Regions from separate parts of the Streptomyces sp. C1-1 genome, predicted to be linked through region 3. Evidence: riboswitches for the same ligand, from Rfam matches in the RefSeq annotation. Region 3 holds a riboswitch; each other region holds the start of a gene.
What was found. A riboswitch is a leader RNA that binds a small molecule or an ion and turns the genes downstream of it on or off. The one in region 3 is predicted to bind cyclic di-AMP.

Region 1 (7,292 bases), 190 kb from region 3:
TCGTGAGCGTGGAGACGAACAGGCCCAGGGCTGCGACGCCCATGAGGGACGCGGCGACGACGAGGGCGATCATCAGGGCCCGGCCCAGGCCGTCGGCGAAGCCGATCCGGGTGCCGGAGATCGTCGTCAGGTCACCGAGGGGGAAGAGCAGGGCGCCGACGGTGAGTGCCGAGACGGCGACCACGAGGGTGGCCACGAGGCAGAACACCATCACCGTCGCGTACTTGGTCAGCAGCAGGCGGGTGCGGCCGGCCGGGGCCACCAGCAGATAGCGCAGGGTCCCGGAGTTCGCCTCGCCGGCGATGGCGTCCCCGGCGACCACGCCGATGGCCATCGGCAGGAAGAACGGGAGCGTCGCGGCCAGCGCGGTGAAGACCAGGAACAGGCCGTTGTTGGTGATCTGCGAGATGAACGCCGGGCCGCCGCCCTCACCGGGGCCGGTCGAGGAGCCGCCACTGGTCTCGATCTTGACCGCGATACCGACGAGGATCGGCACGGCCGCGAGTACGGCGAGCAGAGCGAGGGTGCGCCAGCGGCGGAAGGTGGTGAGCAGTTCGCTGCGCAGGAGCCCGAAGGTCCACAACGGGCTGACCCCGCGGGCCGCTTCGGCTCGCGGCACGGCCTCTCCCGGCGAGGCGACTTCAGCCCGCGACATCGAAACCCTCCCCCGTCAGCGCCACGAACGCGTCCTCCAGGGAGGCCCGTTCGACTCCGAAGCCGCGGACCCTTACGCCCGCCTGCACCAACGCGGCGTTCACCTCGGCGAGGTCCCTGTCGGGCGGCTCGGCCGTCACCCGGTCGTCGGCCGTCACGACATCACCGGCGCCCTGCTCCTTCAGCACCCGCGCCGCCTCCCCGGTGTCCGGTGTGGTGACGATCAGCCGGCCGCGCGCGCCCGCCGCCAGGTCGGCCACCGCCCCCTGGGTGATCAGCCGTCCCTGCGCCATCACGGCCGCGTGGGTGCACACCTGCTCGATCTCGTCCAGCAGGTGGGAGGAGAGGAAGACGGTGGTGCCGTCCGACGCCAACTCACGGATCAGGGAGCGGATTTCCCGCATTCCCTGTGGGTCGAGGCCGTTGGTGGGCTCGTCCAGCACGAGCAGCCTGCGCGGTTGCAGCAGTGCCGCGGCGAGGCCCAGCCGCTGCTTCATGCCCAGCGAGTACGCCTTGGCCTTCTTGCCGGCCGCCGCCGTCAGCCCCACCCGGTCCAGCGCCGCCGCGACGCGGGTCCGCCGGGTGCGCGGGTCGGCGGTCGGGTCGGCGGCGTCGTAGCGCAGGAGGTTGTCGCGGCCGGAGAGGAAGCCGTACAGGGCGGGGCCCTCGATGAGGGCGCCGACGTGCGGGAGCACGGCACGTGAGGCTCTGGGCATGGGGCGCCCGAGGACGCGTGCCGAGCCCGACGTCGGCTCGATCAGGCCCATCAGCATGCGGATGGTGGTGGTCTTGCCCGAGCCGTTCGGACCGAGGAAGCCGAAGACGCTGCCCGCCGGGACGGTCAGGTCGAGGCCGTCCACGGCGAGCTGTCCGCCGCGGTAGCGCTTGGTGAGCGCATGGGTGGCGATGACGCTGTCACCCGGCGCGCCCTGCTTCGGCTCCGGGGCGGACGGTTCGTCCATCGGCTCCCTCGTCTCGTGCTCGTGGACCGGTCTTTCTTCGATCAGCCCGCGTTGGCCGCCTTCACCAGCGCGTCCTTGCCGACCGCGCCGACGTAGACCTTGCCGTCGTCGGTGATCAGGGCGTTGATCAGGCGGGTCTTGAAGACCGTGCCCGAGCCGAACTTGCCGGTGACCTTGTCGCCGAGCGAGTCGAGGAATCCGCCGAACTGACCGCCGGCCTCGGAGCCGGACGGGACGCCCTTGCCGCCGGTGTCGAAGGTGGCGATGGAGTCCCAGCCCTTGCCGATGACGTTCAGTCCGTCGGGGCCCTTGCCGAGGTCCTTGCCGGACATGCCGTGCCTGCCGTCGCCCTTCGGGGAGCCGTTCTCGTGGCTCTTGTCCTCGGTGACCTTCGCGCCCTTGGGCGTCTTGAAGTCGAAGGTCGAGGCGGCGGGCCTGGCGAAGCTGATCTGGGTGAAGCCGGCGTCGATCACGGCCGCGCCGCCGCTCGCCGGGGTCAGCGTGAACTTCAGCGGCAGACCCGTCTTGGAGTCGACGGCGACGGTGATCTGACCGACCGTCGAACCGGCGTCCTTGGGCTTGATGACCAGCCGGTACGCGTCCCGGCCCGCGACCTGCGCGGTGCCCTGGACGGTGACGGAGGTGGTGTCGTCGACCGACTTGAGGGCGTCCTTGGCGAGCTGGTCCGGGGTCGCGGGCGCCTGCTCCTGCTTCTTCCGCGCGTCGGCGCTGTCGTGGGCGGTGGAGTGGTAGACCGAGTTCGACCGGCTGTCGTAGCCCCAGACGTCCTTGCCGTTGTGGATGAGGCTGTACTCGGCCGCGTTCTCCAGCAGGGACAGCTTCTGCCTGTCCGGGCCGTCGGCCGCGACGCGCACGGTGTGCGTGCCGGTGACGAGTTCGGTGAGCTTGGCGGAGGGGTCGGCGGACGAACCGTCACCCGAGCCGCGGGCCGCACCGGAGGTCAGGCTGGACTCCAGCCCGCCGAGGTCGGGCAGGCCGAGGTCGGCGCTGATCTTCACCGTGCCGGACATCTGCTGCACGTCCGACTTGGCGATCTTCTCGATGAGTTGCTGAGCGCTGATCTTCGGCAGGTTCGGGTCGCCCGAGTCGGCGAGGGCGGGGACGAGGCCGATGGTCGCCGCGGCCACCCCCACCACCGCGACCGGGACGACGTAGCGAGCGGCCTTGCGCCGCCCGGCGCGCAGGTCGTCGGCCTCGTCGGCGCTCGTGCTGTCGTCGGATTCGTACGGTGCCATCTGTGCGCTACCTCCGTCGTCGGCGGCGGCTTCCAACTCCCGTGCATCCACCCCGTAGCCGCCATTCTCACCCGAATCGGTGAGGAGTGGTGTTTTCCGTGGTCTCCAGTTGACCAAATCGGCCGGGAGGAAGCGTCAGACCGCGGAGGCAACTGTGTGTACTCCTGGGGTATGACACGAGCGGGCGGCGCCTCCCCCGACCCGTAGGGGTCGCGGCGCGGGAGGGCACCGCCCGGACGCGACCCGCCTCGGCTTCGGCGTCAGCGCTGCGGGAACTTCCGTCTCAGTCCTGCAGGAAGACGTAGTCCGCCCGGTACGGGACGCCCACGACGGTGCCGGGCTCGCAGGAACCGGACGGGGCGACTCCGCCGACCGTGTTGAGCCGCAGGATCTCCGTGGTCCCGGCGAGCAGGCCGTGGTCGCCGCCGGACGAGGTGGCCTTGAGGTCGAGTTCGGGGATGTTGCCGTCCCCGTTCGGGGTCCTGGACAGGACGGCGCCGGTGACCGCGCTGCCGTCCGGTGCGACCCACTGCGGCGTACCGGAGTTGGGTGCCACGAAGGTGTGGTGGATGCCGCCGTGGAGCAGGGCCTCGACGTCGCGTTGGCCGTAGGCGTAGCCGCCGGCGTCGGTGGCCTTGCACTCGTAGATCTGCCGGCCCTTGATCACGGAGGCGCGGAAGTTGTCGAGGGCGTTCCGGAAGTCGAAGGCCGCGACGGTGACTTTGTGCAGGCGGCCGCGGACGGCGCCTCCGGGGAACTCGGCGGTGTGCAGATTGGCGTAGAACGACCCGGGGTCGTTCTTCAGCGCGTCGAGCAGCGCCGGGTCCTCGACCTTGACGGTGCCGGTGACGCTGTGCCGCCGGCTCTTCTTCAGCAGCCCGCTGAAGTCGATCTTCACGTCGCCGTTGGTGCCCTTGGCGCCCTGGTGGATGTGGAGCCCGGTCGGCCTGCCGGTGCCGTGCCAGGTGACGGCGACGGACACCCGGTCGCCGTCGATCTTGATGAACTCGAGAGCGGCGCCGTTCCTGTCCCCCACGGCCGGGCCGCCCGGCACCGGCACCTCGTTGGCGCCGCGCAGACTCGTGGCGAGGAGGGTCACCCCCGCGCCGGTGCCGTCGTCGCCTCCGGCGGCGGAGGCGGGGGTCGCCGCGGCGGCGACGCCACCGAGGGCGGCCACCGTGACAGCGGTCGTGATCAGGCTCTTGCCGCGCTTCGACAACGTCGCGTGAACGCGCATGATTCTGTTTTCTCCCCGCAGACCGGCCGACACCGCCTGCGCCGGCCTTCTGCGTATGCGTACGGCGGGGCCACAGGCCGGACTCAGCCCACCCATATGACGTACGTCACACCGAATTGCCCTGATGACGGGATCCCCAGGGACAGCGGGAGGAAATCAGCTCACTCCGGGACGAAATCAACCCGCGCGGTGCACGACGGCGTCGCACATCTCCATGAGCGCCACCTTGGCGTCGCACTCCTTCAGCGGAGCCAGCGCCGCCCTGGCGTCCTCCGCGTACCGCACGGTGTCCCGGCGTGCCTGCTCCAGCGCGGGGTGCGCCCGCAGCCCGGCCAGCGCCTCCGCGTGCCGCGCGTCGTCGCTCAGGTCGGAGTCCAGCAGCTCGCACAGCGCGATGTCCTCGGCCAGCCCGAGTCGCTGCGCCCGCTCCCGCAGCCGCAGCACCGGCAGCGTCGGGATGCCCTCCCGCAGGTCCGTGCCGGGGGTCTTGCCCGACTCGTGCGAGTCGGAGGCGATGTCCAGGACGTCGTCGGCCAGCTGGAAGGCGACCCCCAGCCGCTCGCCGTACTGGGTCAGCACGTCCACGACCGTCTCGTCGGCGCCGGACATCATCGCGCCGAACCGGCACGACACGGCCACCAGCGACCCCGTCTTGCCGCCGAGCACGTCCAGATAGTGGTCGACCGGGTCGCGTCCGTCCTGCGGCCCCGCCGTCTCCAGGATCTGCCCGGTGACCAGCCGCTCGAACGCCTCGGCCTGTACCCGCACGGCCTCCGGGCCGAGGTCGGCCAGGATGTGGGAGGCGCGGGCGAACAGGAAGTCGCCGGTCAGGACCGCCACCGAGTTGCCCCAGCGGGTGTTCGCGCTGTCGACCCCGCGGCGCACGGCCGCCTCGTCCATGACGTCGTCGTGGTACAGCGTCGCGAGGTGGGTCAGCTCCACCACCACGGCCGACGGCACCACGCCGGGCGCATACGGGTCGCCGAACTGGGCGGAGAGCATCACCAGCAGGGGGCGAAAGCGCTTTCCACCCGCTCGCACCAGGTGCTGGGCGGCCTCCGTGATGAAGGGGACCTCACTCTTGGTGGCTTCGAGCAGGCCCTCCTCGACGGCCACCAATCCGGCCTGGACATCGGCTTCCAGAGCCTGGTCCCGCACGCTCAGCCCGAACGGCCCGACGACGGTCACGAGGGGTCTCCTGTCTGCTGGTGTCTACTGGCTGGTTACGCGGTTTGTCGATAGGTCGCTGCCATCACTCAAGTCAGCGTATCCGGTCGCCTTTCGATCACCCATGCCGCCCGCCCGTCCGGCAGGGGCGGCATGAGATCACGCCCGATATGTTTCCGATGATCAGATAACAACCCATATTCACTGACTTGCTCCATCCACTCCGTACACGTCCGGCCGATCCCCCACGGGAGGGACTCGGCCCGCACGGAAATGGACGTCTCGTCCGTCCGCGAGATCGGCGTCGCCGTCGAAGCGGAAGACGTGGCCGGCGTCCACTCGGGGGCACCGCGAGTGGAACGTGAGATGACGGGCGGTCAGAATCGAATACCACGGGCGGCCGGTTGACTATGAGTTGGGCCCATTGCCCGATTTGACGCGCTTGTCGACACCCGTGACTTGGCTCACTCGCCGCCAAGATCTACATTCCGGACGATTCCGGCCGATCCACCTTCCGCGAAGCGTCAGTTGAGGCTTGGCGACCGCAAAGGATCAAGCACCCCAAAGGCCCCACACCGAGGTCAAGCGGCCCGATGTGTGACTCTGCCGCTTGTTCCGGACATGTGCTCTCGCATACGTTCCCGCCTTGCCGGGCGGACGCCTAATCCTGCCGCCGCCCGTTCTCCACCATCGACCAACTCACACGCACGGCAGGAGCGGGGGAACCAGGTAAGCCGCCGGACGGGCGTCCTAGGACGCCCGCACCGGCTTGGGGTGAAGTCGTGTCGCCGTACGGCGGCGCGGCCGGGCAGCTCCCGCCCGAACCCGACAGCTCACCTCGCAGGCGACGGAGAGGAAACCCGCCATGCCCGCAACCGCTCACCACCGCCTCACCAAGCGATCCCGCCTCGTCCGCAAGCTCGCCGCCGTCGGCACGGGCGCCGCCCTTCTCGCCCTCCCGGTCATCGGCGCGACCAGCGCGTCCGCGGCGACCGACAGCGTCGTCACCGCGTCCTCGCTCGGCTACAGCAACAACCTCGACGGCTGGATCCGGGCGTCCCTGCAGGTCATGGCCCAGCACGGCATCCCCGGCACGTACAACGGCATCTACCGCAACGTCATGCGCGAGTCCTCGGGCAACCCCTACGCCATCAACAACTGGGACTCCAACGCCCTGGCCGGCACCCCCTCCAAGGGTCTGCTGCAGGTGATCGACCCGACGTTCGCCGCGTACCACGTCGCGGGCACGGCGTACGACCCCTACGACCCGGTCGCCAACATCACCGCCGCCTGCAACTACGCGTACCACCGCTACGGCTCCATCGACAACGTCTTCGGCGCCTACTAGGCCGACCGGGGCGAGGGCCGCCGGGTCCTAGACCTCCGCGAACAACCGCTCGAGGACGACGGCGATGCCGTCGTCCTCGTTCGACAGGGTGACCTCGTCGGCCACCGCCTTGAGTTCGGGATGGGCGTTGGCCATGGCGATGCCCCGGGCGGCCCAGTCGAACATCGGAATGTCGTTGGGCATGTCACCGAACGCTAGGGTCTCCCGCGGGCCCAGGCCAAGGTGCTCGGCGGCCAGCGCGAGGCCCGTCGCCTTGGTGATGCCGCATGGCTGGAGTTCGACGGTCCCGGGTCCCGACATGGTGACGGTGGCCAGGGAACCGACCACCGACCGTGCCGTCGCCGCCAACTCGTCGTCGGACAGGTCGGGATGGCGCAGCAGCACCTTGCTGATCGGCTCGCACCACAGGTCGTCGCGCCGGCCGACGCGTACGGCGGGCAGGGTCGGGTGCGGCATCAGATACCCGGGCTCGATGAGCGTGAGCCCGTCGACGCCGTCCTGGTCGACGGCCGCGTACACCTGGCCCACCTCGGCCTCGATCTTGCCGAGGGCCGTCTCGGCCAGCTCCCGGTCCAGCGTGACGGACCACAGCAGACGGTCCGCGCCGGCGTCGTACACCTGCGCGCCCTGCCCGCACACCGCGAGCCCCGTGCTCCCCAGGTCGTCCA
Region 2 (7,292 bases), 4.2 Mb from region 3:
ACCCCCATCATAACGTCACGTACATCCTGTACATTTTTTACAGAGACAGCCCGGCGAGAGATCGCGCTGCCGCGAGAAGGGGTACGCCATGACCCGACCGTCCGCCCGCTACGTCCTGCCCGAGTTCACCGAGCGCACGAGCTTCGGGCACAAGACGATGGATCCGTACTCGAAGCTGCTGGAGGAACGGATCGTCTTCCTGGGTACGCAGATCGACGACACCTCCGCCAACGATGTGATGGCGCAGTTCATGCACCTCGAGTACCAGGACCCGGACCGGGACATCTCGCTGTACATCAACTCCCCGGGCGGCTCGTTCACCGCCATGTCGGCGATCTACGACACGATGCAGTACGTCGGCTGCGACGTGGAGACGATCTGTCTGGGGCAGGCGGGCTCCTCGGCGGCGTTGCTGCTGGCGGCGGGGACGCCGGGCAAGCGGTCCGCGCTGCCGGGCGCGCGCATGGTCCTCCGTCAGCCCGCGCTGTACGAACCGGTGCAGGGACAGGCCAGCGACCTGGCCATCCAGGCCGACGAGCTGTCGCGGCTGCGGTCCCGCCTGGAGGAGATGCTGGTGCGGCACACGGGGCGGTCCCGGGAGCAGGTGGCCGAGGACATCGAGCGGGACAAGATCCTCGACGCCCGGGAGGCCGTGGAGTACGGGCTGGTGGACCGGATCGTCCCCAGCCGCAGGTCCACCTTCGCGCCACCCACGGGGAGGTGAGCGGCCGGTGCTTCCACCCGAGCTCCCGCCGCTGCCCGCCCTCACGCGTGCCGAGGGCGAGTTGATCGACCGTTACCTCGACGTGGTCGACCTGCTCGGCCGCATCAACCCCGCGCACCACGGTGACACGTACCGAGGACTGCGCGCGGCTCAGGCGCTGGTGACCAAGGCGGCCGAACTGCGCGACGCCCTGGTGCTGATGCACCAGCGGGGGGAGACCGAACTGCACGCCCCCACGCTGGGCCGGGCCATGCGGGTGCTGGACGGTGAGCGGCGCACGGCGCGGGTCATCGTGCCGCCGCGGTCCGACAGTTGATCCGAGCGTCCGGACCGAGGCTGAAACGCACCAAACGGCGTACCCCCTTTTGGAGTAGACGCGGCTGCTGTTTCGGGACCCCTCCGGTTGCGCAACACGCGTAGCCGAGGGGCGGAATGGGACGTTCCGCCGCTGGTCCGGGGCTCCTCGGACTCGCGACGGCTGTTCGAAAAACAGGGTGTCCACCCGAACGGGTGAGTGGTGAGTAACGCCACAAATCCCCGATTCCATTGGGATTTTCGGACATCCGTGAGTCAAGATCCCTGTCTGACGACAAGCCCCCGCCGCAGCGGCGGGGCGATCCGGGCGGACGCCGAGTCCTGCCGCCGCCTGGATGACCGGTCGACAGGAGTGGATCGGCAGGAGTGGAGGACCCAAGCACGACGGGTCGCCGGCACGGTCACGCCATGACCGTTCCGAGCAGCCCTTGGGGTGAAGCCGCGCATGCGGCCGGGCAACTTCGCCAGCCCGAATCCGACAGGTCATCCTTCACAGGCGGCTGACGAAGGGTTGCGCATGACTGCGCTCAATCGTGTCCCGTCGCTGATGGTCCGGGCCGGCACGGCCTCGGCTCTCACCCTCGCCGCCGTGGGCGGCTCCGTCGTGATCCCGGGCGTCGCCGCCGACGCCTCGGCCGCGACGACGGCGACGAAGGCACTTCAGGTAGCGGCGTCCAAAAAGGGATCCCCGTACAAGTGGGGCGCCACCGGACCGCGCCGCTTCGACTGCTCAGGGCTCACGCTGTACTCGTTCAAGAAGGCCGGCAAGACACTGCCTCGAACGGCGGCCCAGCAGTACAACAAGACCCACCACATCTCCGCGAGCCACCGCAAGGCCGGAGACCTGGTGTTCTTCCACTCGGGATCGAACGTCTACCACGTGGGCATCTACGCCGGGAAGGGGAAGATCTGGCACGCCCCGAAGACCGGGGACGTCGTGAAGCTCCAGAAGATCTGGACCCGCAGCGTCTGGTACGGCCGGGTCAGCTGACTCTCCCGTGGGGGCGGCGGCCTCCTGACCTGCCGTCACCCCCACGGGGCTCCACATTCCGCACCCAGGCGCATCGCGCCTGGGCGTCTTGGTTCACGGCTCCTGCTGCCCCGCCGTGACGGGCTGGGCCGGAACGGTCCACGGCAGTTCGATGGAGACCGTCTTGCCGCCCTCTCTCGTGGGCCGCACTCGCAGCCTGCCGCCGCACTCGGCCGCCAGCCAGCGGATGATCACCATGCCCCGTCCGTTGTCCTGCTGGACCGCGGCCGGGAGCCGCTTGGGGAAGCGCGGATGGCTGTCGGTGACGCCGATGCGCAGTTGCTCGTCACGCTCCAGTCGCAGGTCCACCGTGAAGGTGGGAGACTGCCCGAAGGTGTGCTGTACCGCGTTGGTGGCCAGTTCGGAGACAATGAGGCGGATCGTCTCGGCCGCCTCGGTGTGGGCGGGCAGACCCCATTCCACCAGTGTGGTGACCACGTAGCCGCGGGCGGCGGAGACCGAGGCCGGCTCGCTCGGCAGAGTGACGGATGCTTCCAGGTGGTCTGCCATGACGACGTCGTCCCTTTCCCGCGGGACCGGAGTCCGACATGGAGCGGATGGTTCGAGTACGGTCCCGGACTGGTGCTTCTTCGCCAGACTGCCATTACCGCGACGGTCACGGGTGGCGATCCACCAAGATATGCATATATCTGTCGCTCAAAACGGTGAACTCTACGACCTGAGACCGTATTTGGGCGCCCCGGAAGGAGTAAGGAGTACCGCATGCAGAACGGTCCCGCGGTGCGCCGCCGCAAGCTGGGCGCCGAACTGCGCGCCCTGCGCACGGGGGCGGGTCTCACCAGTGGCGAGGCGGCCCGGCTCGTGGGCTGGCACCAGTCCAAGGTGAGCCGGATCGAGACCGGCGCCAGCGGGGTGAAACCGGCCGATGTGCGGTTACTTCTCGACGCCTACGCCGTCGCGGACTCCCAACTGCGCGAGTTGCTTTTGGTGTTGGCGGGCTCCGACGAGGGCGTCGGGCGGCACCACTGGTGGCACGCCTATCGCGGAATTCTCCCGCCCACCTATCGAGACTTCATCAGCCTCGAGTCGCAGGCGAGCGCGATGCGCACGCTGGAGACGTCCGTCGTGCCCGGTCTGCTGCAAACGCCCGAATACGCGCGTGCGGTCACCAGGGCGGCGGTCGACGGACTGGACGACGAACGGCTGGACGCTCTGGTCGAGGTGCGGCTGGCCCGGCAGGACGTACTGCGTTCGGATCCGCCGTTGAGGCTGGCAGCGGTCCTGGACGAGGCGGTTCTGCACCGGGAGATCGGCGGTCCGGACGTCATGGCACGGCAACGGGAACGGCTTCTGGAAGCGGCCCGTCTGCCCCAAGTGCGGCTTCAGGTACTGCCGTTCGCTGCCGGGGCACATGTCGGCGTCACAGGCCCTTTCGTAATCTTCTCATTTTCGAGCACTTCTGATCTGGACGTGGTTGTTCTCGACCACTTGACGAGTAGCCTCTACCTCGAACGGAAAGAAGACCTGGAGGCGTATACACAGGCCTTCAACGCCCTTCGGATTCACGCCCTTTCACCCGAGGACTCGTTGGATTACATCGCCGCGACAGTTTGACGGCGCGTAAGGAGGCACCATGTCAGCTCTGCCTCGGAACGTACCTTCCAGCACCGAAGTGCACGGCGTGCGGTGGCTGCGCAGCAGCTACAGCACGGGAGCGAACAACTGCGTCGAGACGGCACTGCCGCACTCCGGCCCGTGGGCCGGACTGCTCGCGGTGCGCGACTCGAAGGACACCGCTGGGCCCGCGCTGCTCTTCTCCCCCGAGAGCTGGGCGGGCTTCCTCACGGTCGTCCGGTCCTGATCAGTCCGTGATCGCGCGGCACACTGCCGTGTCACGCCGACTCATGGTCGCGTCTCGCCGATCACCCTCACCGCGTGTTCGATCAGTGCCCCGGAGAGGTCCGCGCGGGCGGTCAGCCTGAGCCGTGAGATGCCGTCGGGAACGGAAGGAGGACGGAAGCAGCCCACGGCGAGGCCTGCCGAACGGCAGTCGGCCGCCCATCGCACGGCCCCCTCCGGGGACGGCGCGCGCACCGAGACCACCGCGGCGTCCGGACGCACCGCCTCGTGGCCCGCGGCGGTCAGCCGCGCGTGGAGTTCCGCCGCCACCGCGCGTGCCCGCGCCGCCCGCTCGGGCTCGCGGCGCAGCAGCCGCAGCGCGGCCAGGGCCGCCCCCGCCGCCGCGGGCGCCAGACCCGTGTCGAAGATGAACGTCCGGGCCGCGTTGACCAGGTGTTCGATCACCTTGGCCGGGCCGAGCACCACTCCGCCCTGACTGCCCAGCGACTTGGACAGCGTGGCCGTCACGACCACGTCGGCGTCGCCCGCGAGGCCCGACGCCCACGCGGCACCCCGGCCCCCGTCGCCCAGGACGCCGAGCCCGTGCGCGTCGTCGACCAGCAGACCCGCGCCCCGCTCCCGGCAGGCGGCGGCGAACGCGGCCAGCGGGGCCGCGTCCCCGTCGACCGAGAAGACCGTGTCGGAGACGACGACGGCCGGGCCGTCGTGCGTCCGCAGCGCCTTGCGCACCGCCTCCGGGTCCGAGTGGGGCACGACCTGCGTGCCGCCCCGGGCCAGCCGGCAGCCGTCGATCAGCGAGGCGTGGTTGCCCGCGTCGGAGACGATCAGCGAGCCGTGCGGGGCCAGCGCGGTGACGGCGGCGAGGTTGGCCGCGTAGCCGGAGGAGAAGACCAGCGCCGCCTCGAAGCCGCAGAAGTCGGCCAGTTCCCGCTCCAGCTCGGCGTGCAGTTCCGTCGTACCGGTGACGAGGCGGGAGCCGGTGGAGCCGCCACCCCAGGTCCGGGCGGCCTCGGCCGCGCCCTCGGCGACCTCGGGATGGTGGGTCAGCCCCAGGTAGTCGTTGCTCGCGAGGTCGAGGAGCGGCGAGTCGGCCGGGCGCGGACGCAGCCGCCGTACGAGCCCGGCTCGGCGGCGCAGCTCCGCCTGCTCGTCGATCCAGCCGAACGCCATGACTCCTCCGGGTGCTTTTGTAGGCAGTGGACAGACACTAGCCGGACCGTCCGCACCCCATGATGTGGCAATACCCACACGTCGAAGCGCACGTCTTGTTCAATCTCTCCTTGGCCCGGAGCGGCTCCGTAGGACAGGATCGGCTCTCATGGACCTGCTGAACACGCTGGTGGACAAGGGGCTTCGGCGCGAGCTGCCGACCCGCGAGGAAGCTCTGGCCGTCCTCGCCACTTCCGACGACGACGTGCTCGATGTGGTGGCCGCGGCCGGGAAGGTGCGCCGGCACTGGTTCGGGCGCCGGGTGAAACTCAACTACCTCGTCAACCTCAAGTCAGGGCTCTGTCCGGAGGACTGCTCCTACTGCTCCCAGCGGCTCGGCTCCAGCACCGGCATCCTCAAGTACACCTGGCTCAAGCCGGAGCAGGCCTCCGAGGCCGCCGCTGCCGGTCTGGCGGGCGGCGCCAAGCGGGTGTGCCTGGTGGCGTCCGGGCGCGGTCCGACCGACCGTGACGTGGACCGGGTCGCGGGCACCATCAAGGCGATCAAGGAGCAGAACGAGGGCGTCGAGGTGTGCGCCTGCCTCGGTCTGCTCTCCGACGGCCAGGCCGAGCGGCTGCGCGAGGCGGGCGCGGACGCCTACAACCACAACCTCAACACGTCGGAGTCGACGTACGGCGACATCACGACCACGCACACCTACGCCGACCGCGTCGACACCGTGAACAAGGCGCACGCGGCGGGTCTGTCCGCCTGCTCCGGCCTGATCGCGGGCATGGGCGAGAGCGACGAGGACCTGGTCGACGTGGTCTTCTCGCTGCGGGCGCTGGACCCGGACTCGGTGCCGGTCAACTTCCTCATCCCGGTCGAGGGCACCCCGCTGGCCGAGGAGTGGAACCTCACCCCGCAGCGCTGTCTGCGCATCCTGGCGATGGTCCGCTTCGTCTGCCCCGACATCGAGGTGCGCATCGCGGGCGGCCGCGAGGTCCATCTGCGCTCGATGCAGCCGGTCGCCCTGCACCTGGCCAACTCGATCTTCCTCGGCGACTACCTCACCACCGAGGGCCAGGCGGGCAAGGCCGACCTGGAGATGATCGCGGACGCCGGTTTCGAGGTGGAGGGCGCCGACCAGGTGACCCTGCCCGAGCACCGGGTGCACGCGGGCGGGGGCTGCGGGTCGCACGGGGACGCCGGCTGCGGGTCGCACGGGGACGCCGGCTGCGGGTCGCACGAGGGCGCCGGGTGCGGGTCGCACGAGGGCGCCGGGTGCGGGTCGCACGAGGGCGCCGCGGTGTGCGGTACGGCCGCTGCCGTGCCGGCGGCCAACGAGCCCCGCACCGACCTGGTCGCCGTACGTCGGCGTGGTGCCGGAACGGACCTCGCGCCCAATGCCTGACCTGCCCGTCTCCGAGCTGCTGGAGCTCGACCGGCGGCATGTGTGGCATCCGTACGGGCCGATGCCCGGACGGGTCGAACCGCTCGTCGTCGAGGCCGCGAGCGGGGTGCGGCTGCGCCTGGCGGACGGTTCGGGCGAGCTGGTCGACGGCATGTCGTCCTGGTGGTCGGCGATCCACGGCTACAACCACCCGGTGCTCAACGAGGCCGCGCGCGAGCAGCTGGGCCGGATGAGCCACGTGATGTTCGGCGGGCTCACCCACGAGCCCGCCGTACGGCTCGCGAAGCTCCTTGTCGACATGTCGCCCGACGGCCTGGAGCACGTCTTCCTCGCCGACTCCGGTTCGGTGTCTGTCGAGGTCGCGGTGAAGATGTGCCTGCAGTACTGGCGGTCCCTGGGCCGGACCGGCAAGCAGCGCCTGCTGACCTGGCGCGGCGGCTACCACGGCGACACCTGGCAGCCGATGTCGGTGTGCGACCCCGAGGGCGGGATGCACGAGCTGTGGACGGGGGTGCTGCCCCGGCAGGTGTTCGTCGACGCGCCTCCGGCCGAGTACGAGGAGGCGTACGCCGAGTCGCTGCGCTCGGCGATCGCCGAGCACGCCGACGAGCTGGCCGCGGTGATCGTCGAGCCGGTGGTGCAGGGCGCGGGCGGGATGCGGTTCCACTCCCCCGCCTATCTGCGGGTGCTGCGCGAGGCGTGCGACGCGCACGACGTGCTTCTCGTGTTCGACGAGATCGCCACCGGTTTCGGCCGCACGGGCGCGCTGTTCGCGGCGGAGCACGCGGCGGTGACGCCGGACGTGATGTGCGTCGGCAAGGCGCTGACCGGCGGTTACC
Region 3 (7,292 bases):
CGTATGTCGTGCGGGGAAGGGAGACGCCCGCGGAGCGGTACGCGGACTGGACTAGGCCCGAGCAGTCGAAGGCGTCCGGGCCGGTGGCGCCCCACACATAGGGGCTGCCGAGCTTGGCGTAGGCGTACGCGACGGCGGCCGCGGCACGGGAGTCGGGCGCCTGGGCCGTCGCCGAGCCGGGCGCCTGGAGGCCGACGCGCCCGTCCGTGCCCGACCGGGAAGCGCGGCCGGCACCGCCGCCGTCCAGTCCGAGCCGGGCGCGCTCCTCGGGCGACAGGCCGGACAGCAGCCGCCGTGCCGAGTCCAGCTTGCCGGTGATCGTCTTCTTCTGCCGGGCCAGTTCGGCCTGCCGTGCCTTCAGAGAGGTCAGCTCGACGCGCGCGGTCCCGCGCAACCGCTGGATCTCCCGCAGCTGTTCGCGGACGCCCGCGACGGCCGCCGCCTGCCGGGTGCCGACCCGGTCGACGAACTCGGCGCCGTCCAGGTAGCGGTCGGGATCGCTGGAGAGGACGAGCTGCAGCGCGGGGTCCAGCCCGCCGCCCCGGTACTGCGCCGCCGCTGTCGAACCCAGCGCGTCGCGCGCCGAGTTGAGCCTCTCCGTCTTGCGCGCGGCCTCGTCCCGCAGGGCCGACAGCCGGTGTTCGGCGGCCTGCGCCTTCTCCTTCGCGCCGTCGTACTTCTGGGTGGCGGTCTCCGCCTCCTGGTAGAGCCGGTCCACCTTCACCTTGACCTGTGCGGGAGTCAGCTGCGGCTCGGCCTGCCCGGTCCCGTCGAAGGCCGTCGCGGTGGCGGCGCCCGCCAGGGCGATCGTGAAGGCCGTACGGGCGGTGCTGCCGCCCAGTGATGATCGCCGACCGGGCTTGCGATGCGCTGCCACCTGGACTGCACGTCCTTTCGTACGACCACCCCGTCCGGGGCGGCTTACGCGTCCGGCGGCGGCCCGCACAGGGGGAGCAGGCCGCCGTCGGACCTTCTCGGCGGTGGTGGCCGACTGCCGCCCCTGGCCCGGGCGGCGGTGGGGAGCCGGTCACCTGGGGAAGGACGCTAAACCTGGCTGTGTCGGTCCGGTAACGCGTTGTGCGGAACTGCCGTGAGTGGGGCGACGGGTGACCGGGTACGACCGTGATCCAGGCCCTGCCTCGTCGGCTTCACACGGTGCGCTGACCGATGTGCCGGTTTTCGGGTGCCCCAGGGTGGCAGGGTGCTATGGCGCATATATGCGACCGACGGGTGGGGAGAGGGCCGGTGTCGGGGGCCTCCGGCGCCCCTGTCTAAGCTCCGGCCTCATGGACGTACTCATCCATCTCTTCGTCGGCCTGCACATCGTCGGCATCGCCGCGCTCCTCGGCGGCTTCCTCACCCAGATGAAGGCGATGGGGCAGGGAACGGCCCGCTTCGTCCCCGGCATGCTGCACGGGGCGCTGACCATGCTGCTCACCGGCGCGATCCTGGTCGGCCTCAACCAGGCCGACGACCACCACGTCAACAACGTCAAGATCGGCCTGAAGCTGGCCCTGCTGATCGTGATCCTCGGCCTGGTCTACGTGAAGCGGGACGAGGAGACGGTGGACAAGAGCATGTTCGGTCTGGTGGGCGCGCTCACCACGGCGAACATCTTCATCGCGGTGCTGTGGACCTGACGTCGGCGCGTGGTGGTGCGGCGGGGCGCACGGTGAGAGCCGTACGCCCCTCTGGCGGCCTCAGGCCGGCCGGACCACGCTGTGGATGATGGACTCGCCGCCGTAGTAGATCGACTCCTCGCGGACGTACGCGCCCGGCTTCGGGGCGTGGATCATCATGCCGTTGCCGATGTAGATGCCGACGTGGCTGATGTCGTCGTAGAAGAAGATCAGGTCGCCGGGCTGGGCGTCGGTGAGGGGGACGGTGGTGCCGGCGTTCACCTGGTCGTAGGTGGTGCGCGGGAGCGTGACGCCGGCGGCCTTCCAGGCGGCCTGGGTGAGGCCGGAGCAGTCGTAGGAGCCGGGGCCGGTGGCGCCCCAGACGTACGGCTTGCCGATCTGCGCGCGGGCGAAGGCGATCGCCTTCGCGGCCTTGGTGGCGTACGAGGAGTCCGAGGTGCCGGTGCCGGTGCCGGTGCCGGTTCCAGTGCCGGTGCCGGTACCGGACGTGGAGCCGCTGTCCTGGGCCGCGGCCGCCGCCTCGGCCTGCGCGGCCGCCTGCTGCTTGGCCAGCTCCGCTGCCTTGCGGGCGGCCTCCTCCTGCTTCTGCTTCTCGATCTCGGCGAGCCGCGCCTTCTCCTGGGCCGTCAGCTTCGACAGCAGTTCGCGCGCGGAGCTGAGCTTGTGCTGCACCGTGGACTTGGCGGTCTGCAGGTCGCTCTGTGTCCGGGTGAGCGTCTCCAGGCTCCGGGAGGCCTCCTCGCGCTTCTTCATCGTCACCGACTGCTCGGCGAAGTAGTCGTCGACCGCGCTCTTCTGACGTGAGGTCAGCCGGCCCATCAGCTGCGTCTGGTCGAAGTAGTCCTGCGGGGAGTCGGCGAGCAGGAAGGTCGCCGTGTCGGGCGCGGCGGCCCCCGTGCGGTACTGGGCGGCGGCGAAGGAGCCGAGCTGTTCGCGCTCCTGGTTGAGCTTCTGGGCGCGCTTGGCGACGTCGTCGAGGAGGGTGTCGACGTGCTTGCGCTGCTTGGTGGTCTTCTCCTTGGCCGCGTTGTACTTCTCGGTGGCCGACTCGGCCTGGCGGTAGAGGTCGTCGACCTTCTTCTCGACCTCCTCGATGCTGGGCCGGCCGTCGGTGGAGGGTGCTGCGTTGGCCGTCTGGGACAGCAGTGCCACGGAGGTGAGGGTGGCCGTGGCGAGAGCGGGGGTGCGTATGCCTGCTACGCGCGTTCCCGCGGGGCGCGACTTGCGGTGCGACGCCAAAGGAGGCGACTCCTTCCATGTTCCGCCTACCGAGTTAGCTGTCGGGTTCGGGCGGGTGGTTCGGAAGGGTTGCCCTACGGTCCGCCCCACAGGGGGTCGGGCCGATTCACCCCAAGGTCGGTTGGGTCCCCGGCTCCGGACGGCGCGGCGGCGCCCCGGACTCGGCGGAGGCCACGCGGCCCGGCGACGTTCGCCGGTGGGGGTCGTATGGCCTGCGCGGAACGGTAGCCAACTCGTGTGGCCCATGTGAAGGACGATGTTCGATATGCCCGATACATTTTCGTGACCTTTGGTCAACCTTCCGCCGCTGGTCACGCACCGTGATGAACGGGTGTGGGAGCGTGCGCGGCGTCATCGGATCCGGCGATGTTCTCAGGGCGGCGGCGGGCTGTCAGTGGGGCCCCCTAGACTCGGAGAGCGATGAGCAGCCTCTTTGACGACAGCTTCCTGGCGGACCTCCAGGCCCCCCGCGGCCACGAGGAGCCCCCGCCGCCGCCCGAGGACGATCACGTACCGGAGCCTGTTCCGGACGATCTGTTCGGCGGGAAGTTCGACGTGCCGCCGGACCGGGACAGTCACTACCGCGACGGCGCCCCGCGCCCCGCGATCGACCCGGCCGCACTCCTCGACGGGCTGAACGAGAACCAGCGCGCGGCCGTCGTGCACGCCGGCACCCCCCTGCTCATCGTGGCCGGCGCCGGCTCCGGCAAGACCCGTGTGCTCACCCACCGCATCGCGCACCTCCTCGGCTCGCGGAACGTGCACCCCGGCCAGATCCTCGCGATCACCTTCACCAACAAGGCCGCGGGCGAGATGAAGGAGCGCGTCGAGCAGCTCGTCGGCCCGCGCGCGAACGCGATGTGGGTGATGACCTTCCACAGCGCGTGCGTGCGCATCCTGCGCCGCGAGTCGAAGAAGCTCGGCTTCACGTCGTCGTTCTCGATCTACGACGCCGCCGACTCCAAGCGCCTGATGGCGCTGGTCTGCCGGGACCTGGACCTCGACCCCAAGCGCTATCCGCCCAAGTCCTTCAGCGCCAAGATCAGCAACCTGAAGAACGAGCTGATCGACGAGGAGGACTTCGCCGCCCAGGCCACCGACGGCTTCGAGAAGACCCTCGCCCAGGCCTACGCGATGTACCAGTCGCGGCTGCGCGAGGCGAACGCCCTCGACTTCGACGACCTGATCATGACGACGGTCAACCTGCTGCGAGCCTTCCCGGACGTCGCCGAGCACTACCGCCGCCGCTTCCGCCACGTCCTGGTCGACGAGTACCAGGACACCAACCACGCGCAGTACGCGCTCGTGCGGGAACTCGTCGGCACCGGCGCGCACGACGAGGACGTCCCGCCGAACGAGCACGACCTCCCGCCCGCCGAACTGTGCGTCGTCGGTGACGCCGACCAGTCGATCTACGCCTTCCGCGGCGCGACGATCCGCAACATCCTCCAGTTCGAGGAGGACTACCCGGACGCGACGACGATCCTGCTGGAGCAGAACTACCGCTCCACGCAGACCATCCTCAGCGCGGCCAACGCGGTCATCGAGCGCAACGAGTCCCGCCGCCCCAAGAACCTGTGGACCAACGCGGGCGCGGGCGCGCGCATCACCGGCTATGTCGCCGACACCGAGCACGACGAGGCGCAGTTCGTCGCCGACGAGATAGACCGTCTCACCGACGCGGGCGACGCGAAGGCCGGCGATGTCGCCGTCTTCTACCGCACCAACGCCCAGTCCCGTGTCTTCGAAGAGGTCTTCATCCGCGTCGGCCTGCCCTACAAGGTCGTCGGCGGCGTCCGCTTCTACGAGCGCAAGGAGGTCCGGGACGTCCTGGCCTACCTGCGGGTGCTGGCCAACCCGGAGGACTCGGTGCCGCTGCGCCGCATCCTCAACGTCCCCAAGCGCGGCATCGGCGAGCGCGCCGAGGCGATGATCGACGCCCTCTCCCAGCGCGAGAGGATCAGCTTCCCGCAGGCGCTGCGCCGCGTCGACGAGGCGTACGGCATGGCCGCGCGGTCCACCAACGCCGTCAAGAAGTTCAACACGCTGATGGAGGACCTCCGTACGATCGTCGACTCCGGCGCGGGTCCCGCGACCGTCCTGGAGGCGGTGCTCGAACGGACCGGCTACCTCGCCGAGTTGCAGGCCTCCACCGACCCGCAGGACGAGACCCGGATCGAGAACCTCCAGGAACTCGCCGCCGTCGCCCTGGAGTTCGAGCAGGAGACCGCGGAGGGCGAGGCCTCCGCCGGACTCGCCGACTTCCTGGAGCGGGTGGCGCTGGTCGCCGACTCGGACCAGATCCCGGACGAGGAGGAGGACGGCTCCGGAGTCATCACGCTGATGACCCTGCACACCGCCAAGGGCCTGGAGTTCCCGGTGGTCTTCCTCACCGGCATGGAGGACGGCGTCTTCCCGCACATGCGCGCCCTCGGCCAGACCAAGGAGCTGGAGGAGGAGCGGCGGCTGGCCTACGTCGGCATCACGCGCGCGCGGGAACGGCTGTACCTCACCCGCTCGTCCCTGCGCAGCGCCTGGGGCCAGCCGTCGTACAACCCGCCCTCCCGCTTCCTGGAGGAGATCCCGGCCCACCACGTCGACTGGAAGCGCACGGGCGCCACGGCCCCCGTGTCCTCCGGGCCCGCGTCCGGGGTGGCCGCTTCCCTGTCGTCCTCCCGCTCGCGCTCCTCGGCGTCGGGGGCGTCGGGCTTCGCCACGCGCCGTACGTCGGAGAAGCCGGTGGTCTCCCTGGCCGTCGGCGACCGGGTCACGCACGACCAGTTCGGGCTCGGCACGGTCGTCGCGGTCAAGGGCACGGGCGGGAACGCGGAGGCGACGATCGACTTCGGGGACGCCAAGCCCAAGCGGCTGCTGCTGCGGTACGCGCCGGTCGAGAAGCTCTGACGCGAAACGGCCCCCGCTGCTCCTCGGGAGCGGGGGCTCGTACGGTGGTCGGGGACGCTTACGTCGGGTCGAGGTTGTGGCTGCGCAGCCACGGCAGCGGGTCTATGGCCGAACCGCCCGCCGGGTGCACCTCGAAGTGCAGGTGCGGGCCGGTCGAGTTGCCCGAGTTGCCGGAGTACGCGATCGGCTGGCCGGCCTTCACCGTCGTACCGGAGGCGACGCGATAGGTGGAGAGGTGGCAGTACCACGTCTCCGTGCCGTCCTTCGCGGTCACGATCATCATGTTGCCGTAGGCGCTGTTCCACTGCGTGCGGACGGTGCCGTCGGTCGCGGCCATCACCGTCGTGCCGTAGGAGACGGGGAAGTCGATGCCGGTGTGCACGGACATCCAGTTGATGCCGGCCTGCCCGAAGTAGGCGCTGAGCCCCCGCTGGGTGACCGGCAGGGCGTACTTGGGGCGCAGCCGCTCCTTGCGGGCCGCCTCCGCGGCCGCTTTCTTCTTCTCGGCCTCCTGCTGCGCCTTGAGGTCGATGCGCTCCTGCGTGCGGCTCGCCCGGTCCGCGAAGTCGTCGGCGCCCGCCGACAGGCTCTCGAGCTGGGAGTCCAGCTTGTTGTTGGCGGCGGCCGGTTTCACCGCCTGCGCGGCCGAGGCGGTCGTCGAACCGTCGTCGGAGGAGAAGGTGCCCACGGAGGCCGCCGCGATCCCCGCGACCCCCATCACACAGGCCGAGGGGACGGCGATGGTCAGCAGCGCCGAGCGCTTGGGGGGCGTACGGCGGCGGGAGCGGGAGGCGTTGCGGGCGGCCGCGCGCGAAGCCGGAGCGGGCGTCGTCTCTTCCTGGTCGTCCAGCAGGGGCGTCACGGCAGGCATCTCACCCGTGGCGGTCGACTCGCCGTCTTCCTGCGGGAGTTCCTCGTAGGCGTCCGGTGTCTGCGGGTGCTCCTCGTAGGCGCCCGGCTCGACCTGCTCGAAGACGGCGGTGGCCTGCTGGCCGAACGGTTCGCCTGCCGCGGGTGTCTTGCCGTCGGAGTTCCACTGGGTGGCGTCGTACGCCCCGGTGTCGAAGGCCTGGGTGCCCCACTCCCAGTGCTGCGTCCGGTCGTTGGCGGCGCCGGCCTGGTCCGGCTGCAGCCAGGCGCTCGCGTCCCAGTGGCCGGAGGTGTCGTTCCCGGTGGCCTGCGGCGGGATGCCGGAGAGCTGCTGGTACTCGCCCGTCCAGGCCGTCGCGTCGTAGACACCGGTGTCGTAGGCGGCGTGGTGCTGGGCGGCGTACGCGTCGTAGTGCAGGGACTGATGGTCGCCGGTGGACCAGTGGGTCGTGTCGTACGAGCCCGTGGCGTCCGTGGGGAGGTTGCCGAAGAGGGGGTCCGCGGCGAAGGTCGCCGTCGCGTGCGCGCCGGTCGCGAAACCGTTCGCGTCGTAACCGCCGTGCGTGGTGAAGTCGCCGTACTGGACTTCCTGGGTGCCGTACGACGCGTAGTGCGCGGAGGCGGCCTCGGAAGCCGGAG

Region 1: linked by a shared signal. The riboswitch ahead of ACQF4J_RS20405 (transglycosylase SLT domain-containing protein) and the one ahead of ACQF4J_RS19450 (NlpC/P60 family protein) in region 3 are both predicted to bind cyclic di-AMP.
Region 2: linked by a shared signal. The riboswitch ahead of ACQF4J_RS38510 (C40 family peptidase) and the one ahead of ACQF4J_RS19450 (NlpC/P60 family protein) in region 3 are both predicted to bind cyclic di-AMP.

The regions. Positions count from the first base shown of each region.
Region 1 is NZ_CP189826.1:4,477,574-4,484,865, forward strand. It holds gene ACQF4J_RS20380 (ABC transporter permease) at 1-655, opposite strand, end outside; gene ACQF4J_RS20385 (ABC transporter ATP-binding protein) at 642-1,616, opposite strand; gene ACQF4J_RS20390 (LolA family protein) at 1,658-2,872, opposite strand; gene ACQF4J_RS20395 (CHRD domain-containing protein) at 3,156-4,109, opposite strand; gene ACQF4J_RS20400 (polyprenyl synthetase family protein) at 4,287-5,297, opposite strand; cyclic di-AMP (ydaO/yuaA leader) riboswitch at 5,958-6,138, shown strand; gene ACQF4J_RS20405 (transglycosylase SLT domain-containing protein) at 6,142-6,624, shown strand; gene ACQF4J_RS20410 (HAD family hydrolase) at 6,652-7,292, opposite strand, start outside.
Region 2 is NZ_CP189826.1:8,450,910-8,458,201, reverse strand. It holds gene ACQF4J_RS38520 (ATP-dependent Clp protease proteolytic subunit) at 89-724, shown strand; gene ACQF4J_RS38515 (hypothetical protein) at 732-1,040, shown strand; cyclic di-AMP (ydaO/yuaA leader) riboswitch at 1,358-1,553, shown strand; gene ACQF4J_RS38510 (C40 family peptidase) at 1,557-2,030, shown strand; gene ACQF4J_RS38505 (ATP-binding protein) at 2,124-2,579, opposite strand; gene ACQF4J_RS38500 (helix-turn-helix domain-containing protein) at 2,793-3,644, shown strand; gene ACQF4J_RS38495 (DUF397 domain-containing protein) at 3,664-3,891, shown strand; gene ACQF4J_RS38490 (8-amino-7-oxononanoate synthase) at 3,933-5,060, opposite strand; gene bioB (biotin synthase BioB) at 5,209-6,453, shown strand; gene ACQF4J_RS38480 (adenosylmethionine--8-amino-7-oxononanoate transaminase) at 6,446-7,292, shown strand, end outside.
Region 3 is NZ_CP189826.1:4,289,294-4,296,585, reverse strand. It holds gene ACQF4J_RS19460 (NlpC/P60 family protein) at 1-877, opposite strand, end outside; gene ACQF4J_RS19455 (hypothetical protein) at 1,287-1,640, shown strand; gene ACQF4J_RS19450 (NlpC/P60 family protein) at 1,701-2,879, opposite strand; cyclic di-AMP (ydaO/yuaA leader) riboswitch at 2,888-3,056, opposite strand; gene pcrA (DNA helicase PcrA) at 3,300-5,783, shown strand; gene ACQF4J_RS19440 (M23 family metallopeptidase) at 5,842-7,292, opposite strand, start outside.